3 regions of the Ramlibacter agri genome follow, and region 3 is predicted to be linked to each of the others. Evidence: predicted binding sites of a transcription regulator. Region 3 holds the regulator's gene; each other region holds the start of a gene.

Region 1 (6,533 bases), on a different contig from region 3:
GCGGCGAGCGAACCGCCCGCAACGTGCTCCATGGCGAGGAAAGCCACGTTGCCGGCGCAGCCGTGCTCGATGACCTGCACGATGTTGGGATGCGAGAGCTGGCGCGCGACGTCGTACTCGCGGGCGAAGGAAGCGGCCAGCGCGCGCTCGCCCACCTTCAGCGCGACTTCGGACTTGCTCTGCTCGTCCTGGGCCAGCCAGACGACGGAGCGGCGGCCTTCGCCGATGCGGCGCAGCAGGCGGTAGCCGGCCAGGGACAGCAGCACGCTGCCGCCCAGGCCGGTGAGCTCGGTGCCGCTGCCCTGCGGCGCGGAGGCCAGGCCCCAGTCCTGGCCGGACTCGAGCGCTGCGAAACTGGAAGGACTGCCGTGCATCACAATCCCATCTGCGCCAGGTCGGCCAGCAGGGTGCCGGCGTCCGGGTAGCGCTGGTTGCGGTCCTTGGCCATCAGGCCCTCCAGCACGTGCTGCAGGTGCGCGTGGTCCGCGGGCAGCATCGGCACCGGCGCGGAGATGTGCTGATGCAGCAGCTCCTGCGCGGAACTCGCGTGGTAGGGCTTGCGGCCGGTGAGCAGCTCGTAAGCGAGCACGCCCAGGCTGTACATGTCGCAGCGGGCGTCGACCGGTTGGCCGAGGGCCTGCTCCGGGCTCAAGTAGTAAGGCGTGCCGACGATGTCGCCGTCTCCCGTATCGGTGATCTTCATGGACACCTGCTTGGCCACGCCGAAATCGGCGAGGGCCAGCGTGCCGTCCTGGCGCAGCATGAGGTTGTCCGGCTTGAGGTCGCGGTGGACGATGCCCACCTGGTGGATGGCGTCCAGTCCGGCCGCCGTCTGCTTGATGTACTGCAGCGCGGTGGCCGGCGGGATGGGGCCGGCCTTCATGCGCTGGCGCAGGTCGCCCAAAGGGAAATACTCCATCGCGATGTAGGCATGCGCGATGGAGAAGTCCTGCTTGAAGATGCGCGCCACGTTCGGGTGGTGCACCTGCGCGAGCAGCGCGAATTCCTGGATGAAGCGCTGCAGGCCGTCGGCTTCCACCGCGCGGTCCAGGCGCATCACCTTCAGCACCTGCGGCGGGCCGCCATCGGCGGCCTGCGCGAGGAAGATGGAGGCCATGCCGCCCTCGCCGATCTTGCGCAGGACGCGGTAGCCCTCGATCAGGAAGTGGCCGCCCGGGCCGGTGCCCGGGGCAGGCGCGGCGGCGGCGCGCTTGCGCGTCTGGTGGTTGGCGGCGAGCGATTCGCGCAGCATGTCGAAGACCCGAGGCGGCGTCTGCGAGCCCTTGCGGGGCACCAGGCCGGTGATTTCCACCACGTCGATGAAGCTGTCGTCCGGCAGCGCGACCGAGCCGATGCGGCCGCCCTCGGCGCGACCCGCAGCGGCCAGCCGGGTGCCGGACGAGGTGGCGACGCTCCAGCCCAGGTCGGTGGCGGTCACCTCCAGCAGGCGGGCGACTTCCACCGCCTCGCCGAAGGCCTGCACCATGCCGCTTTCCTTCTTGCGGCGGGAGACTTCGGCGGCGCCCAGGTGCACGCCGACCGCCAGGGTTGGCACCGGCACATGGGAGAACTGGGGCCGCGAGGCCATGCCCTGGGCCAGCTGGACGGCCTCGTGCACCGCCAGGATCGCGGCGTGCAGGCCGCGCTGGGCATGGTTGGGTTTCTTGTCGTCGGGCTTGTTGCTGAAGACGGCGAGGATGGAATCGGGGCGGCGCTGGGCGACCTCGCCACCGAGCTTGGTGACGGCATCGGTCAGCATCCGGCGGACTTCGGTGACGAACGCAGCTGCATCTTCGGCATTCAGGGCCTGGCAGACGGCGCTGAACTGGTGCATCCGGGCATACAGGAAAGTCGCCACGACCAGGCCTTCGGCCGACGTGTCCATGGCGAGTTCCGTCGACGGCTGGAAGTCGCCGAGCCGCGGCGGCGCCATGGGCGCTTCGGCTGAGGGGCGTGCTTCTACGGGTTGTCGCATTTGGTTACAGGCTACCGGAAGACGCAAATGGTTACAAGCAACTCAACGCAAACTTTTTCACGTAAGCCCTTACCCTAAAGGCCGAGCAGCATACAAGCAACACCATGCGGGACCAGAGGCGCGGCTGGACGCCCGAACGGTGCGCTAGCTGACGGGGGTGTAGCGCCCAAGCGACCCCGGTCCGCGGAGGCTTGCAACATCTGCAGTCACACCAGCCCTGGCTTGCCAATTGCTACGATGGTCCGGCCATGTCCATCCACGCCGCCCTGAACCACGTCACGCACTACAAGTACGACCGGCCGGTGGCCCTGGGCCCGCAGGTGGTGCGCCTGCGCCCGGCCCCGCACTGCCGCAGCAAGGTCGTCTCGTATTCGCTGCGCGTGGAGCCCGCCAGGCACTTCATCAACTGGCAGCAGGACCCGTTCGCCAACTTCCAGGCGCGGCTGGTGTTTCCCGAAAAGACCACCGAGTTCAAGGTGACCGTGGACCTGGTGGTCGAAATGGCGGTCTACAACCCGTTCGATTTCTTCCTGGAACCCAAGGCCGAGAAGTTCCCTTTCGAGTACGAACCGCTGGTGGCGCAGGAGCTCGCGCCCTACCTCGCAGCGGAGCCGCTGACGCCGCGCGTGAAGGCCTACCTGGAGAAGATCGATCGCCGGCCGCGCGCCACCATCGACTTCCTGGTCGCCCTGAACCAGCAACTGCAGCAGGACGTGAAGTACCTGATCCGCATGGAGCCCGGCGTGCAGGCGCCGGAGCTGACGCTGGAGCTGGCCAGCGGCTCCTGCCGCGACTCGGGCTGGCTGCTGGTGCAGCTGCTGCGCCGCCTGGGCTTGGCCGCGCGCTTCGTTTCCGGCTACCTGATCCAGCTGAAGCCGGACGTGAAGGCGCTGGACGGACCCAGCGGCACCGAGGTGGATTTCACCGACCTGCACGCCTGGTGCGAGGTCTACCTGCCCGGCGCCGGCTGGATTGGCCTGGATCCCACTTCCGGCCTGCTGGCCGGCGAAGGCCACATCCCGCTCGCCTGCACGCCGCAGCCCTCGGGCGCCGCGCCCATCGAGGGCCTGGTCGACGACGCCGAAGTGGAATTCAGCCACCACATGCAGGTGACGCGCATCCACGAGTCGCCGCGCGTCACCAAGCCCTACACCGAGGAGCAGTGGACCGAGGTGCTGGCCCTGGGCGAAGCGGTCGACCGCCAGCTGCAGGCCGGCGACGTGCGCCTGACCATGGGCGGCGAGCCCACTTTCGTCGCCGTGGAAAACCGCGACGCCCCGGAATGGAACACCGACGCCCTCGGCCCCACCAAGCGGGGCTACGCCACCGAACTGGTGCACAAGCTGCGCGCCGAGTACGCCGACGGCGGCTTCCTGCATTTCGGCCAGGGCAAGTGGTACCCGGGCGAGCAGCTCCCGCGCTGGGCCCTGTCGATCTGCTGGCGTGCCGATGGCCAGCCGGTGTGGAAGAACCCGCAGCTGTTCGCCGACGAACGCGTGCCGGCGCGCTACGAAGCCGAAGACGCGCAGCGCTTCATCCGCGGGCTGGCCGGCCGGCTGGGCGTCACCGACAAGTACGTGCAGCCCGGCTACGAGGACGCCTTCTACTACCTCTGGCGCGAGCGCAAGCTGCCGGTGAACGTCGACCCTTTCGAGTCGCGGCTGGACGACGAACAGGAGCGCGTGCGCCTGCGCCGCGTGTTCGGGCAGAAGCTCGACACCCCGATTGGCTACGCGCTGCCGCTGCAGCCGGCCGAGCGCGAGAATCCCGCGCTGCGGGGCGCACCCTGGACCACCGGGCCCTGGTTCTTCCGCGACGACCGCATGTACCTGCTCCCCGGCGATTCGCCCATGGGCTACCGGTTGCCCCTGGACAGCCTGCCGTGGGTCACGCCGGCCGACTACCCGTTCGTGGTCCCGCGCGACCCGATGGCGGCGGTGCCGCCCTTGCCTGCGCATGAAGCGCTGCGCGGGCAGTTCGCAACCACGCCTGCGAGCGAAGCCCCGCGCCAGTTCCAGGACCGCGGCGCCGCTTCCGGCACCCGCCCGAACAGCACCGGCATCGAGCGCATGCCGCAGCGCCAGGAGTCGGCGCCCTGGACCACCCGCACCGCGCTGTGCGTCGAGGCGCGCGACCCGCAGCGGGCCAACGGCCCCAAGGCGGAAAGCCAGCACGGCGGCAAGAGCGGCATGCTCTACGTCTTCATGCCGCCACTGGCCAAGCTGGAGGACTACCTGGAGCTGCTCACCGCGGTGGAAGCGACGGCCGAAGGCCAGGGCGTGCAGATCGTGCTGGAAGGCTACCCGCCGCCGCGCGATGCGCGCCTGAAGCTGCTGCAGGTGACGCCCGACCCGGGCGTCATCGAGGTCAACATCCACCCGGCGCACGACTGGGGCGAGCTGGTGCAGCACACCGAGTTCCTGTACGACGCCGCCTTCGAAACCCGGCTCTCCGCCGAGAAGTTCATGACCGACGGCCGCCACACCGGCACCGGTGGCGGCAACCACTTCGTGCTGGGCGGCGCCACGCCGGCCGACTCGCCCTTCCTGCGCAAGCCGGAGCTGCTGGCGAGCCTGCTGGTGTACTGGCACAACCACCCCAGCCTGTCCTACCTGTTCAGCGGCCTGTTCATCGGCCCGACCAGCCAGGCGCCGCGGGTGGACGAGGCGCGCAACGACCAGCTGTACGAGCTGGAGATCGCGCTGAAGGAGATCGAGCGCAACCGCGAGCTGCACGGCGACAGGATGCCGCCCTGGCTGGTGGACCGGATGCTGCGCAACATCCTGGTCGACGTCACCGGCAACACGCACCGCAGCGAGTTCTGCATCGACAAGCTGTACTCGCCGGACAGCGCCACCGGCCGCCTCGGCCTGCTGGAGCTGCGAGCCTTCGAGATGCCACCGCACGCCCGCATGAGCGTGGTGCAGCAGCTGTTGCTGCGCGCGCTGGTGGCGCGCTTCTGGCGCGAGCCCTGCCGCGCGCCCGTCACGCGCTGGGGCACCGAGCTGCATGACCGCTGGCTGCTGCCCACGTTCGTCTGGATGGACCTGCAGGACGTGCTGAGCGAGCTGCGCATGGCCGGCTTCGCCTTCGACCCGGCCTGGTTCGCGCCGCATTTCGCCTTCCGCTTCCCGGTGGCCGGCCAGCTGCAGGCACTGGGCATGGAGCTGACCATCCGCAACGCCCTGGAGCCCTGGCATGTGATGGGCGAAGAAGGCGCCACCGGCGGCACCGTGCGCTACGTCGACTCCTCGCTGGAACGCATCGAGGTCAAGGTCGACGGCATGAACGAGAGCCGCTACGTGGTGACGGTCAACGGCCGCCCGCTGCCGCTGAAGTCCACCGGCACCGCCGGCGAGTTCGTGGCCGGCGTGCGCTACCGCGCCTGGCTGCCGTCCAGCGCGCTGCACCCCACCATCGGAGTGCATGCACCTCTCACCTTCGACCTGGTCGACACCTGGATGAACCGTTCGGTGGCCGGCTGCCAGTACCACGTGGCCCACCCGGGCGGGCGCAACTACGTGAGCTTCCCGGTCAACGCCTACGAGGCGGAAAGCCGGCGCCTGGCCCGCTTCTTCCGCATGGGGCACACGCCGGGGCGGCTGGAGGTGCCACCCGCCAACATCAACGTGCCCGGCAGCCGCGAGTTCCCGTTCACGCTGGACTTGCGCCGGCCCGCGTAAGCGCCGCCTGCTTCTCCAGGAAGGCCTGCGTCACGTCGCGCCCGATCGCGCCGGCGCCGACGACGCCGCCGGCCGGGTCCTTCACCAGGAAGAAGCTGATCTCGACGTAGATGCGGCCGCCGAACTTGTCGATGGCGCGCGTGGTGCGCACGCGGTTCGCGGCGCGCAGCTGCCCGCTGGCCATGGCTTCGCGGAAGCCCTGGTTGTGCGCCGGCCGGAAGCGCTCGGGGATGATGATGTCGAGGCTCTGGCCCACGGCCTCCCTGGGCGCATAGCCGAAGAGCACTTCGGCCCCGCGGTTCCACAGCTGGATGCGCCCTTCGCGGTCCGCGAATATGATGGCTTCCGCGGCCTGGTCCAGCACGGCCTGCGGCAGGCACCAGGCCTGTTCCATGATGCTCATGCGATCCAATGTAGCACCCTGCGGAGACGAGGCCCGGCCATGGGCCTGAAGCTGCACATCCTCTCCGACCTGCACCTGAGCCAGGCCGGCTTCGCGCCGCCGGCGACGGACGCCGACCTGGTCATCCTGGCCGGCGACATCGCCCGGCCACCGGAAGCCGTGGCCTGGGCCCGCTCGCTGGGCAAGCCGGTGCTGTACGTGCCAGGCAACCACGAGTTCTACGGCGGCAGCCTGGACGGCACGGTGGCCCAGCTGCGAGCCCTCTGCGCCGGCAGCGACGTGCACCTGCTGCACGAGGACGAATTCCGCTGGGAGGGCGTGCGCTTCCTGGGCACGACCTTGTGGACCGACTTCGAGCTGTTCGGCGATGAAGCGCAGCGCGCCGCCGCGGAGGAAGCCGCGAGCCGCTTCATGCGCGACTTCCAGCGCATCCGCGTCAGCGACGGCGCGCCCGCGCTGCTGACGCCACGCG
Region 2 (6,533 bases), 420 kb from region 3:
CGCGCGCGTGGTGTCGAGGTTGCTGCGCATGCCGAGGTCGAAATTGGCCTCGCATTCGGCGCTGACCGCGGCGGCCAGGTGGAACACCAGGTCCGTGCCCGCGGCCGGCAGGTCGCGCCGCTGCACCAGCTCCAGCAGGTCGCCCCGCACGGAACGCACGCGCGGGTCGGCCGCGAGATCGGCCGGCGCCGGGCCGAGGTCGGCCAGCGTAATGCTTTCGATCGCGCGAGCCGGCGCGCCCCGCAGCGACAGCTTGCCCGCCGCGAGCAGCGCCCGCGCCAGCCGGGCGCCCAGAAAGCCGGCGCCCCCGGTGATGAGGATGTTCATGCGCGCAGGATAGCGCGAGAGAACTTCCGGACGCAAAGGACGCAAAGGTTGCGCAGAGGCCGCAAAAAATTCATCTGGATTTCTTTTGCGACCTTTGCGTGCTTTCGCGTCCTTTGCGTCCGGAAGTCCGCCTCCGTCTTCTGCGTCCGGAAGTCCGCCTCCGTCTTCTGCGTCCGGAAGTCCGCCTTCCGCCTTAGCCCCGCTCGAACTTGAACACCGCCGTGCTCGCCGTGAGGTTGGGCAGTACGCGCCGCACCTCGCCGTCCTGCAGCCCGAAGGCATCGAGGATGGACAGCCGGTTGCGCGTCGCCAGCACCTCGAAGTCCTTGAAGGTGCCGACCCGGATGTTGGGCGTGTCGTACCACTGGTAGGGCAGGCGCTTGGTCACCGGCATGCGGCCGCGGACGATCGACAGCCGGTTGGGCCAGTGCGCGAAGTTGGGGAAGGCGACGATGCCCAGCTTGCCCACGCGCGCCGTCTCGCGCAGCATGGTCTCGGCATTGCGCAGGTGCTGCAGCGTGTCGATCTGCAGGATGACGTCGAAGCTGTCGTCCTCGAAGATCTTCAGGCCCTGGTCCAGGTTCAGCTGGATCACGTTGACGCCGCGCTTGACGCAGGCCAGCACGTTCTCGTCGGCGATCTCGATGCCGTAGCCGCTGCAGCCACGCTCCCGCTGCAGGAAGTCGAGCAGGGCGCCGTCGCCGCAGCCCAGGTCCAGCACGCGCGAGCCCTGCGGCACCAGGTCCGCAATGATCTTGAGGGTGGCGCGATCGGTCACAGGACGGCTCCCGCGGGCAGGTCGCGCACCACCGGCGCGTCGGTCATCGCCGGCTCGCTGGCGATGCGCTCGAAGTAGGCCCGCACCACCGCCAGGTACTGCGGGTCCTCCAGCAGGAAGGCGTCGTGGCCGTGCGGCGCGTCGATCTCGGCGTAGCTGACGTCGCGGTGGTTGTCCAGCAGCGCCTTGACCATCTCGCGGCTGCGCCCCGGCGAGAAGCGCCAGTCCGTAGTGAAGCTCACCAGCAGGAACTTGGCGCGCGCGGCGGCCAGCGCTTTGGTCAGGTTGCCTTCGGTGCGGATCGCCGGGTCGAAGTAGTCCAGCGCGCGCGTGATCAACAGGTAGGTGTTGGCGTCGAAGTAGTCGCTGAACTTGTCGCCCTGGTAGCGCAGGTAGCTCTCGATCTGGAACTCGATGTCCTGCGTCGTGTACGCGAGCAGGCCGTTGCGGAGTTGCCGGCCGAACTTCTCGTTCATCACGTCGTCCGACAGGTAGGTGATGTGGCCCACCATGCGCGCGATGCGCAGGCCGCGCTTGGGCACCACGCCGTGCTCGTAGAAGTTGCCGCCGTGGAAATCGGGGTCGGTGACGATGGCGCGCCGCGCCACCTCGTTGAAGGCGATGTTCTCCGCCGTGAGGTTGGGCGCGCTCGCCACCACCACCGCATGCCGCAAGCGCTGCGGGTACTGCAGGGTCCAGGACAGCGCCTGCATGCCGCCCAGGCTGCCGCCCATCACGGCGGCCAGCTGCTCGATGCCCAGGCCATCGAGCAGGCGCGCCTGCGCGTTCACCCAGTCTTCCACCGTGACCACCGGGAAGTCGGCGCCGTAGACGCGGCCGGTGTCCGGGTTCACGTGCATGGGCCCGGTGCTGCCGAAGCAGGAGCCGAGGTTGTTGACGCCGATGACGAAGAAGCGGTCGGTGTCCACCGGCTTGCCGGGGCCGATCATGGTGTCCCACCAGCCTTCGCTGCGCTCCTGCCCGGGGTACACGCCGGCCACGTGGTGCGAGGCGTTCAGGGCATGGCAGATCAGGACCGCGTTGCTGCGGTCGGCATTGAGCGTGCCGTAGGTCTCGTAGGCCAGCGAGTAGCCGCGGATCTGCGCGCCGCTTTGCAGCGGGAGCGGCGCGTCGAACTGCATGGCCTGGGGATGGGCGATGAGCGTCATGGAAAAGAAAAACCCGGCGCCGCTGAAGCGGCCCGGGTTCGGGCGGACTTTAGCGGCATTTATTGAGCGCCCGCAAGCGAGGCAAATCGGCGCTGTGGAAACAGTATAGCGGCTAGTGAATGAGCGCCAACACGCCCAGCACGAGGAACACCACTGCCCCGATGGAGTGCACCACCTTGATGGGCACCTTGCGGGTGATGGCCTCGCCGAAGAACACGACCGGCACGTTGGCCAGCATCATGCCCAGCGTCGTGCCGGCGACCACGCTGGCCCAGGCGTCGAAGCGCGCGGCCAGCATGACGGTGGCCACCTGCGTCTTGTCGCCCATCTCGGCCAGGAAGAAGGCGATGACGGTCGCGCCGAACACGCCGAAGCGCGGCTTGGTCTCGGCTTCGTCTTCGTCCAGCTTGTCGGGGATCAGCATCCAGATCGCCATGGCGATGAAGGAGCCGCCCAGCACCCAGCGCAGCATGTCCGGGCCCAGCATCTGGGTGACCCAGGCGCCGACCGCGCCGGCCAGGCCGTGGTTGACGAGCGTCGAAACGAAGATGCCCGCAACGATGGGCCAGGGACGGCGGAACTTGGTGGCGAGAACCAGCGACAGCAGCTGCGTCTTGTCGCCCATTTCGGCGAGGGCGACGATACCGGTGGAGACGAGGAAGGCTTCCATGGGAACTCCGGCCGGTTCGAGCACGCAATGACCGCACAGCTTCCCCGGCCTGAAACGGAGGCTGCGCAGCCAAAGGTCTCGCCAAACCGAAAGGTCCGCCTGCGCCATGGAACCGGGGTTCCAAGTCTGTTGACGCAGGGCCGTCGCAGAAGGACGGAGGCTACTCCCCAATGACAGCCCGCATTCTAACCCGAAGCTGAGCGGAAGCCTGCACACTTCTGGCGCACTTATTGCTTGCCATTGGTGCAAGAAGCCGACCAACGGCCAAGAACGCACCAAAACACAGCATTTCCATCCAAAGAGGTTTTATGGAAGCACTAAAACAGGGCTCGGACGTCCTGTTCATCCTGCTGGGCGCCATCCTGGTCCTGGCGATGCACTCCGGTTTCGCCTTTCTCGAACTCGGTACCGTCCGCAAGAAGAACCAGGTCAACGCCCTGGTCAAGATCCTCAGCGACCTCTCGGTTTCCACCGTCGCCTACTTCCTGGTCGGCTACGCGGTGGCCTATGGCACCAGCTTCCTGGTCAGCGCCGACCAGCTAGTCGCGCAGCACGGCTTCGGGCTGGTGCGCTTCTTCTTCCTGCTGACCTTCGCCGCGGCCATCCCGGCGATCATTTCGGGCGGGATTGCGGAACGCGCCCGCTTCGGCCCGCAGCTGATCGCCACGGCCGTCATCGTCGGCGTGGTCTATCCGTTGTTCGAGGGCGTGGCCTGGAACCAGCGCTTCGGCATCCAGGCCTGGATCCGGTCCGTGACCGGCGCCGAATTCCACGACTTCGCCGGCTCCATCGTGGTCCACGCCGTCGGCGGCTGGCTGGCGCTGCCCGCCGTGCTGCTGCTGGGCGCGCGCAGCAACCGCTACCGCAAGGACGGCGCGATGTCGGCCCACCCGCCGTCCAACATCCCCTTCCTGGCGCTGGGCGCCTGGATCCTCACCGTGGGCTGGTTCGGCTTCAACGTCATGAGCGCGCAGTCCATCGACAAGGTTTCCGGCCTGGTGGCCGTGAATTCGCTGATGGCCATGGTGGGGGGCACCCTGGCGGCGCTGGCCCTGGGCCGCAACGACCCCGGCTTCGTCCACAACGGGCCGCTGGCCGGCCTGGTGGCCGTGTGCGCGGGCAGCGACCTGATGCACCCGGTGGGGGCGTTCATCACGGGGGGCGCCGCCGGCGCCATCTTCGTCGTCATGTTCACGCTGACCCAGAACCGCTGGAAGATCGACGACGTCCTGGGCGTCTGGCCCCTCCATGGCCTGTGCGGCCTCTGGGGCGGCCTGGCGGCGGGCATTTTCGGCAGCAAGGCGCTGGGCGGGCTGGGCGGCGTGTCCTTCCTGGCCCAGGTATTCGGCAGCCTGCTGGGCGTGGCCTGGGCGCTGGTGGGCGGCTTCATCGTCTACGGCACCCTGAAAAAGGTGCTGGGCCTGCGGCTGTCGCCGGAGCAGGAATTCCAGGGCGCGGACCTGTCGATCCACCGGATCGGGGCCACGCCGGAACGCGAAGCGAGCTGGTGACGGGGCCCAGACAGTGGCGCGGACGCCTAAATGCCTCATCCGAATGAAGCATCCGGGGCAGCCCTAGTGCAACGATTTGCGTTCTCGTCGCATAATCCAGGGTAGTGGTGCGCAGGTGCGTACCATTGTTTGCGGTGTTTGTCGGTCTCGCGTGGTTCGTTGATTGCGTCTTGCGGACTCCATCGCTTTCCGCGTTTCTTGATCCAGGAGTCCCGTAATGGGCAACAAACTTTACGTGGGGAACCTTCCCTACTCTTTCCGCGATAGCGACCTCGAGCAGGCTTTCAGCCAGTTCGGTACCGTCACCAGCGCCCGTGTCATGATGGAGCGCGACACCGGTCGTTCCAAGGGTTTCGGCTTTGTCGAAATGGGCAGCCCCGCTGAGGCGCAAGCCGCCATCCAGGGCATGAGCGGCCAGATGCACAGCGGCCGTGCGCTGGTGGTCAACGAAGCCCGCCCGATGGAGCAGCGTCCCCGCGGCTTCGGTGGCGCCGGCGGCGGCGGTGGTGGTGGTGGTTTCGGCGGCGGCGGCGGCTACGGTGGTGGCCGGCGTGAAGGCGGCGGCGGTGGTTACGGCGGTGGCCGTGGCGACGGCGGCGGCGGCGGCGGCGGCTACGGTGGTGGCGGCCGCGACCGCTACTGATTGCTCCGGAAATTCGAACGAATTTCCCGGAAAATGCAAACAAAGGGCCTCAGGGCCCTTTTGTTTTTTCGCAGCACCGCGCGCTTCGCCTCTTGCGTGCCATGTGGTGATCTGCTTAATAATGGCCCAGCGTGATCAAGCTTTACACGCGGGTTGCGGTGAAAAGTTGCCTTTCGCTTCCGTAGGTCGAATGCGTTTTCGGGACTCCATCGCGAACAAGTCCGTTATGTCTTACCAGGAGTCCCGTTGATGGGCAACAAACTGTACGTAGGCAACCTGCCCTACCAAGTACGCGACAGCGATCTCGAACAGACGTTCAGCCAGTTCGGCCAGGTCACGAGTGCCAAGGTCATGATGGAGCGCGAAACCGGCCGCTCCAAGGGCTTCGGCTTCGTCGAAATGGCGAGCGACGCCGAAGCGCAGGCCGCCATTACCGGCATGAACGGCCAGTCGCTCGGCGGCCGCAGCGTCGTGGTCAACGAAGCGCGCCCGATGGAGCAGCGTCCGCGCGGCTTCGGCGGCAGCGGCGGCGGTGGTGGTGGCGGCGGTTACGGTGGCGGTGGCGGCGGTGGCCGCTCCGGCGGTGGCGGCTATGGCGGCGGCGGTGGCCGCTCCGGTGGCGGTGGTGGCGGCCAGGACGGCGGCTTCCGCAGCCCGTACGGCGCCGGCCCGCGCGGCGGCGGTGGCGGTGGCCGCTCCGGCGGTGGCGGCGGTTATGGCGGCGGCGGTGGCGGCAGCTACTGAGTGACGCTTCGCTGGGGTGCGCTGCGCGCAACCCAGCCTGCGGGCCGACAGCCCCAACAAAAAAGCTCCCCGCGGGGAGCTTTTTTTGTCGGCTACTGCGCTTGCCGGGGCTTGCGGGCGCGGCCCACGAGCAGCCGGTCGAACAGGGCGTTGGGCAACAGGCGCATCAGCTTCGCCACCACACCCATCTGCCAGGGGATCACGCGGTAGCTCACGCCCGCCTCGACCGCGCGGAAGGCGCGCTCGGCAAAATCCTGCGGCTGCATCAGGAAGGGCATGCCGTAGCGGTTCTTCTGCGTCAGCGGCGTATCGACGTAGCCCGGCGCAATGGTCACCACCTTCACGCCGCTGCCTCGCAGCTCGCCGCGCAGGCTCTCGCAGTAGCTGATGACCCCCGCCTTGCTGGAACAGTAGGCGCCGTGCCCCGGCAGCCCGCGGATGCCGGCAACGCTGGCGATGCCCACCAGGCGGCCGCTGCCGCGCGCGCGCATCGCTTTCACGAAAGGGTGGAAGGTGGCGGCCAGGCCGATGTTGTTGGTGGCGAAGGTGCGCGCCAGCACGGCCAGGTCTTCGCGCTCCGCGGTGTCGATGCCGACGCTGATGCCCGCGTTGGCGATCACCGTGTCCGGCAAACCCTGCGCGGCGATGCAGGCCTCGGCGGCGCCGATGATGCTGGCGCTGTCCGCGACGT
Region 3 (6,533 bases):
AGCACCACGCAGGTGAACATGTTCGGCGGCCTGGCCGTGTACGACACCGACCGCTGGGAAATCATCAGCGAGTACTACCGCTTCCGCGACAAGGACCTGTCCGGCGGCACCGGCACCCACGGCAGCTGGGCCGGCTTCGTGCAGGCCGGCTACCACGTGGGACCCTGGACGCCGTACGCGCGCTGGGAGAAGACGGCACTCGACCAGTCGGACAACTACTTCGCCGCGCAGGACAGCGGCCGGTCCTACCTGGGCGGCGTGCTCGGACTGCGCTACAACCTCGATGCGAACTCCGCGATCAAGCTGGAGTTGAACCAGTTCCGCGAGGAACTCGCCAGCGGCCCGCAGCGCAGCCACGGCGGCCGCGTGCAGTTCGCCGTGCGCTTCTAGGAAGGAGGGCCGCGCATGAGACCGATCCGCTTCCTGGCCGTCGCCGCGACGGCCTTCCTGATGGCCGCGCAGTCGCCGGCCGCCGACGTCTACCTGGTCGCGAACCCCTCGCTGGGCCTGGGCGAGGACGACATCCGCGACATCTACCTGGGCGACAAGCAGCTGGCCAACGGCACGCGCATCGTGCCGCTGGACAACGCGGCGCTGCAGAGGGACTTCCTGGAAAAGGCCTTGAAGATGGATGGAGCCAAGTACAGCTCCATCTGGATCAAGAAGGGCTTCCGCGACGGCCTGAACGCGCCCACGGTGAAGACGGGCGACGCCGAGGTGCTGGCGGCCGTCAAATCCAATCCCGGCGCCATCGGCTATGTCTCGGCGCCGCCCAAGGACCTGAAAGTCATCGCGCACTACTGAGCGCGCTGGGGGTGCGGCATGTGGTCACTCGCCCGGTTGAAGATCAAGCAGCGGATGTACGTGCAGTTCTGCGTCGCCGTGACGCCGCTGGTAGGCCTGCTGCTGTTCCAGCTGCTGTCGGTGAGCGACCTGCCGGAGCGCGTGAACCGCGACCTGGGCCGCTACCGCGCCAGCAACCAGGCCATCTCCAGCTACCGCGAGTTCCTCAACGGCGTCACCGATGCCGTCGACTCCGGCAAGCTGTCGCAGCCGGCCCTGAAGGCCCTGGACGCCGCGCGGCAGGAAGCCCAGGCCGTCGACGAAGCGGCGCCCGGCCCACAATTGAAAGCGACGCTGGCGCAGCTGGCGAAGATCAGCAGCGCGCTGCAGCAGCGCAACACGCTGGAAACACTGCTGGCCGCGCGCGCCGACATCAACCAGGCCGACGCCGCCCTGAAGCAGCTGGCCGAGGACAGCGAGCAGCACCTGGCGGGCCTGGTGCGCGAGGACGCCCAGGCCGCCCGCCAGAAGAACCGCATCCTCGGCACCATCGCGGCGCTCACGCTGGTGCTGCTGGGTTTCATGGTGCGGCAGATGGTCGCCCGCATCACGGTGCCGGTCGCCTGGGCCGTGACCACCGCCAAGCGCGTGGCCTCGGGCGACCTGTCGCAGATCGTCGCGCCCGGGCGGCGCTACGACGGCATCGGCGAGCTGCAGGCGGCGCTGCGGGAGATGAACGATTCGCTGATCGCCATCGTCACGCGCGTGCGGGCCGGCTCCGACCTGATCTCGCGGGCTTCCGACCAGATCGCCGACGGCAACGCCGAACTGTCGGCGCGCACCGCCGAACAGGCGAGCTCGCTGGAGGCAACGGCGCTGGCCATGGGCGAGCTCACCCAGACCGTGCTGGCCAACGCCGGCAACGCGCAGCGCGCCAACGCGCTGGCGAAGTCGGCTTCCGACGTCGCGGTGAAAGGCGGCGAGGTCGTGGGGCAGGTGGTGCAGCGCATGAACGCCATCGACCGGTCCTCGCGCAACATCGTGGAAATCATCGCCCTCATCGACGGCATTGCCTTCCAGACCAACATCCTGGCCTTGAATGCCGCGGTGGAGGCGGCCCGCGCCGGCGACCAGGGCCGCGGCTTCGCGGTGGTGGCCAGCGAGGTGCGCAGCCTGGCGCAGCGCAGCGCCAGTTCGGCGCGGCAGATCAAGGCCCTGATCGACGACTCGGTGCAGCAGATCCGCGCCGGCAGCGAGCTGGTGGGCCACGCCGGCCAGACCATGGAGCAGATCCTGGCCAGCGTGCGCGACGTCACGGCCATCATGGCGGACATCGCCGCCACCAGCCAGCAGCAGAACAGCGGGATCGACCAGGTGAACCGCGCCGTGACCGCGCTGAACGCCGTCACCCGCCGCAATGCGGCCCTGGTGGACGACGCCCGCGAGGCCGCCGACGCGCTGCGCGAGCAATCGGCGCGGCTGGTGGAGGCGGTGGGCGCTTTTGCGATGGAGCAACCCGGGGCGGCCCAGGCAGCCTAGGATGCCGCCTGGCGCCGGCTTCCCATGAAATTGTTCCGGGGTGGCGCCATGCCGCGCCGGCCGTAAGCCCGTCATGAGCCGGGGGCATGGCTTGCCGATAGAATGCGGAGCAAGTTTCGTGCCTTTATGAACAAGAACCACGTCCTGCGCGCCCTGCTGATGGCCCTGGCCATCGCGTCGACCCTCGCTGCCGTTCCCGCCCGCGCGGAAAAGGCCGACAGCACCAAGCCCATGAACGTGGAGGCGGATGCGCTGCGTTATGACGACCTGAACCAGACCAGCGTCTTCACCGGCAACGTGGTGGTGACCAAGGGCACCATCATCATTCGCGGGGCCAAGATCAACGTCAAACAGGACCCCGAGGGCTACCAGTTCGGCGTGGTGACCGCCGCGCCGGGCCAGCGGGCCTTCTTCCGCCAGAAGCGCGAAGGCGTCGACGAGTGGATCGAAGGCGAAGGCGAGACCATCGAATACGACGGCAAGGCCGACCGCGTGAAATTCATCGGCCGCGCCGAGATGCGGCGCTACCGCGGCACCGAGCTCAGCGACGAGACCTCCGGCGCCGTCATCACCTACAACAACACCACCGAGCAGTTCAACGTGGACGGCAACCCCGGCGGGGCGACCCCGTCCAACCCGGGTGGCCGCGTGCGCGCGACCATCGGGCCCAAGCCGGGCGCATCCGCGCCGGCCGCGCCCGCCGCCCCGGCCACCAAACTGCGCCAGAGCAGCACCCTGGGAGGGGAGAAGCGTTGATGGGCGACGCCGAACTCGCGTCGCGCGAAGCGCCCGCGCAGGCCGCGACCGAAACCAGCCGCCTGGAGGCGCGCCACCTGCGCAAGTCCTATGGCGGCCGCAAGGTGGTGCAGGACGTGTCGCTGGCCGTCGAAAAAGGCGAGGTCGTGGGCCTGCTGGGCCCCAACGGCGCCGGCAAGACCACCTCGTTCTACATGATCGTCGGCCTGGTGCGGGCCGACGGCGGCGAGATCTCCATCGACGGCCGCCCGGTGGAGGACATGCCGATCCACCGCCGTTCGCGCCTGGGCCTGTCCTACCTGCCGCAGGAAGCGTCGATCTTCCGCAAGCTGAACGTGCAGGACAACGTGCGCGCCGTGCTGGAACTGCAGCGCGGCCCGGACGGCAAGTCGCTGCCCTCGGCCGAGATCGAGCGCCGCCTGACCGACCTGCTGCAGGACCTGCGCGTCGACCACCTGCGCGATTCGCCGGCGCTGGCGCTGTCCGGCGGCGAACGCCGCCGCGTCGAGATCGCCCGCGCGCTGGCCACGCAGCCGCGCTTCATCCTGCTGGACGAACCCTTCGCCGGCATCGACCCGATCGCCGTGATCGAGATCCAGCGCATCATCGGCTTCCTGAAGTCGCGCGGCATCGGCGTGCTCATCACCGACCACAACGTGCGCGAGACGCTGGGCATCTGCGACCACGCCTACATCATCAGCGAGGGCCGCGTGCTGGCGCAGGGCACGCCCGCCGAAATCGTGAACAACGCGGACGTCCGCCGGGTGTACCTCGGCGAGCACTTCCGAATGTGACGGCCGCTTCGAAGCAGTACCCATGAAGCAGGGCCTCTCCCTTCGCGTCTCGCAGCACCTGGCGCTGACGCCCCAGTTGCAACAGTCGATCCGCCTGCTGCAACTGTCCACGCTGGAACTCGGCCAGGAAATCCAGCAGATGCTGGACGACAACCCCTTCCTCGAAGTGAACATCGAGGAAGGGCCGGAGGAGTTCGGCGTCGCCCAGGCCGACACGCGGCCGGCCGCCGACGAACACGAATCCGACCCGGTGGCGCAGGCCGCCAACGGCCACGACAGCAGCAGCTCCGCCTCCGACAGCAGCGCCAGCTCCGCTTCGGACAGTGACGGCGATGCCTCCGACGGCGACAGCAGCGAACCGAACTGGGACGGCGACGGCAGCACCGAAACCGTGCCCGACGACGGCGAATGGGGCGGCGAGGCGCCGGCCCGCAAGTCGCAGGGCGATGACGACGACGTCGACGCCACCGAGCTCGCGCGCGGCAACGAGTCGCTGCAATCCTGGCTGCATCGCCAGGCGCTGGCCTTGCGCCTGGGCGAGGAAGACCGGGCGGCGCTGCGCTACCTGGTCGAGTCGCTGAACGACGATGGCTACCTGGAAGAGCCGCTGGAGGCCCTGGCCGCCAGCCTGGCGCCGCAAGACCTCGAGCAGCAGGAAGAGCTGGTGCACCGCTTCACGGTGGCGCTGCGCCTGCTGCAAAGCCTGGACCCGCCCGGCGTGGGCGCGCGCAACCTGGCCGAATGCCTGATGCTGCAGCTGCGCTCGCTGCAGCAGGACGCGCCGGACGACGAGGTCTACCCGGTCGCGATCCGCGTGTGCAGCCAGCCCATCGACCTGCTGGCGCGGCGCGACGTCAAGCGCCTGGCGCAGCTGACCGGCGAGACCGAGCCCCGGGTCAAGGGCGCCATCGCGCTGATCACGCGGCTGGAGCCCAAGCCGGGGCGCCGCTTCGTCGACGTCGAGCGCAACATCATCGTGCCCGACGTGCTGGTGACGAAGGCCGGCCGCAGTTCGCGCGCCAGCTTCCGCGTGCAGCTGAATCCCGACGTGGTGCCGCGCCTGCGCGTGCACGACGTCTATGCCGGCGCGCTCAAGGCGCACCGCGGCGAAGGCCACCAGGCGCTGCAGCAGCGGCTGCAGGAGGCGCGCTGGTTCATCAAGAACATCCAGCAGCGTTTCGACACCATCCTGCGCGTCTCCAGCGCCATCGTGGAGCGCCAGCACAACTTCTTCGTGCACGGCGAACTCGCCATGCGGCCGCTGGTGCTGCGCGAGATCGCCGATGAACTGGGCCTGCACGAGTCCACCATCTCGCGCGTGACCACGGCCAAGTACATGTCCACGCCCTTCGGCACCTTCGAGCTGAAGTACTTCTTCGGCTCGGCGCTGGGCACCGAGACCGGCGGCAACGCGTCCAGCACCGCGGTGCGCGCGCTGATCAAGCAGTTCGTCGCCGCCGAAAACGCCAAGAAACCGCTGTCCGACAGCCAGATCTCCGAGATGCTCAAGGAGCAGGGGATCGAGTGCGCGCGCCGCACCGTCGCCAAGTATCGCGAGGCGCTGCGCATCGCGCCGGCCAACCTCCGCAAGGAACTGTGAACGCTCTCAATTTATTCCTGCCCTGCGCCAGCGGGGTGGAAGGCTATCTGGCCGAGGAAGTCGCCCGCATCTGCGGCGCGCGCGCGCGCGACCTGCGCACGGCCCGTGGCGGCGTGCAGCTCGTGGCCGGCTGGCCCGAGGTGATGCAGCTCAACCTGCACAGCCGGCTCGCCCAGCGCGTGCTGGTGCAGCTGTGGCACGGGCCCTATCGCGCCGAACAGGACATCTACGAAGCCGCCAGCAACGTCGCCTGGGAAGACTGGTTCACGCCGCGCGAGAGCTTCAAGATCGAGCTGACGTCGCACCAGAGCCCGCTGAAGAGCCTCAATTTCGCCGCGCTGCGCATCAAGGACGCGGTCGCCGACCGCTTCCGCAACCGCGGCGGCGTGCGGCCCGACGTCGACACGCAGCGGCCGGCCGTGCGCGTGTTCGGGCACCTCGCGGCCGAGAGCCTGACGCTGTACATCGACAGCTCCGGCGAGCCGCTGTTCAAGCGCGGCTGGCGCGAGGACAAGGGCGAGGCCCCGCTGAAGGAGACGCTGGCCGCCGCCATGCTGGCCGCGAGCGGCTGGGACGCGACCGTGCCGCTGTACGACCCCTGCTGCGGCAGCGGCACGATCGCGATCGAAGCGGCGCAGATCGCCTGCAACATCGCGCCGGGTTCGCTGCGTCGGTTCGGCTTCGAGCGCCTGCGCCCGCACAAGGCGGCCGACTGGCAGGCCTTGAAGGCCGAAGCCCAGGCCGCGCGCCGCGCGCCGACGGCGCCGGTCTTCGGCAGCGACGTCGCCTTCCGCATGGTCGACTTCGCGCAGCGCAATGCCGAGCGTGCGGGCGTGGCGCAGGCAGTGCAATTGCGCGGCGGCGACGCGCTGCAGCGCATGCCGCCCAGCGACGTGCCGGGCGTCATGCTGCTCAATCCCCCTTATGGCGAGCGCATCGAGGCGGGCGGCATCGCGCGCCCGGGGCGCGAGCTGGCCCAGACCGAGCAGGGTGGCGATTTCTTCACCCAGCTCGCTTCGCACTGGAAGAAGAACTACGCCGGCTGGACCGCCTGGGTGCTG

Evidence for each region. The regulator sigma-54, encoded in region 3, starts transcription at its own class of promoters, with help from an activator protein. The targets are predictions, from matches to a motif close to TGGCANGNAANCTGCTTT.
Region 1: a site for sigma-54 is predicted at 2,194-2,211, ahead of HHL11_RS21445 (transglutaminase family protein). Genes of this name have one in related genera too.
Region 2: a site for sigma-54 is predicted at 3,164-3,181, ahead of HHL11_RS02260 (ammonium transporter). Genes of this name have one in related genera too.

The regions. Positions count from the first base shown of each region.
Region 1 is NZ_JABBFX010000002.1:625,252-631,784, forward strand. Features, by position in the region: gene HHL11_RS21435 (serine/threonine-protein kinase) at 1-374, opposite strand, end outside; gene HHL11_RS21440 (protein kinase domain-containing protein) at 374-1,975, opposite strand; gene HHL11_RS21445 (transglutaminase family protein) at 2,224-5,658, shown strand; gene HHL11_RS21450 (PAS domain S-box protein) at 5,630-6,061, opposite strand; gene HHL11_RS21455 (metallophosphoesterase) at 6,107-6,533, shown strand, end outside.
Region 2 is NZ_JABBFX010000001.1:445,571-452,103, reverse strand. Features, by position in the region: gene denD (D-erythronate dehydrogenase) at 1-327, opposite strand, end outside; gene metW (methionine biosynthesis protein MetW) at 521-1,105, opposite strand; gene metX (homoserine O-succinyltransferase MetX) at 1,102-2,274, opposite strand; gene HHL11_RS02265 (TMEM165/GDT1 family protein) at 2,387-2,944, opposite strand; yybP-ykoY riboswitch at 2,945-3,125, opposite strand; gene HHL11_RS02260 (ammonium transporter) at 3,253-4,455, shown strand; gene HHL11_RS02255 (RNA recognition motif domain-containing protein) at 4,673-5,098, shown strand; gene HHL11_RS02250 (RNA recognition motif domain-containing protein) at 5,348-5,842, shown strand; gene HHL11_RS02245 (SDR family oxidoreductase) at 5,935-6,533, opposite strand, start outside.
Region 3 is NZ_JABBFX010000001.1:24,725-31,257, reverse strand. Features, by position in the region: gene HHL11_RS00200 (hypothetical protein) at 1-390, shown strand, start outside; gene HHL11_RS00195 (type 2 periplasmic-binding domain-containing protein) at 406-804, shown strand; gene HHL11_RS00190 (methyl-accepting chemotaxis protein) at 823-2,322, shown strand; gene lptA (lipopolysaccharide transport periplasmic protein LptA) at 2,449-3,078, shown strand; gene lptB (LPS export ABC transporter ATP-binding protein) at 3,078-3,872, shown strand; gene HHL11_RS00175 (RNA polymerase factor sigma-54) at 3,895-5,472, shown strand; gene HHL11_RS00170 (THUMP domain-containing protein) at 5,469-6,533, shown strand, end outside.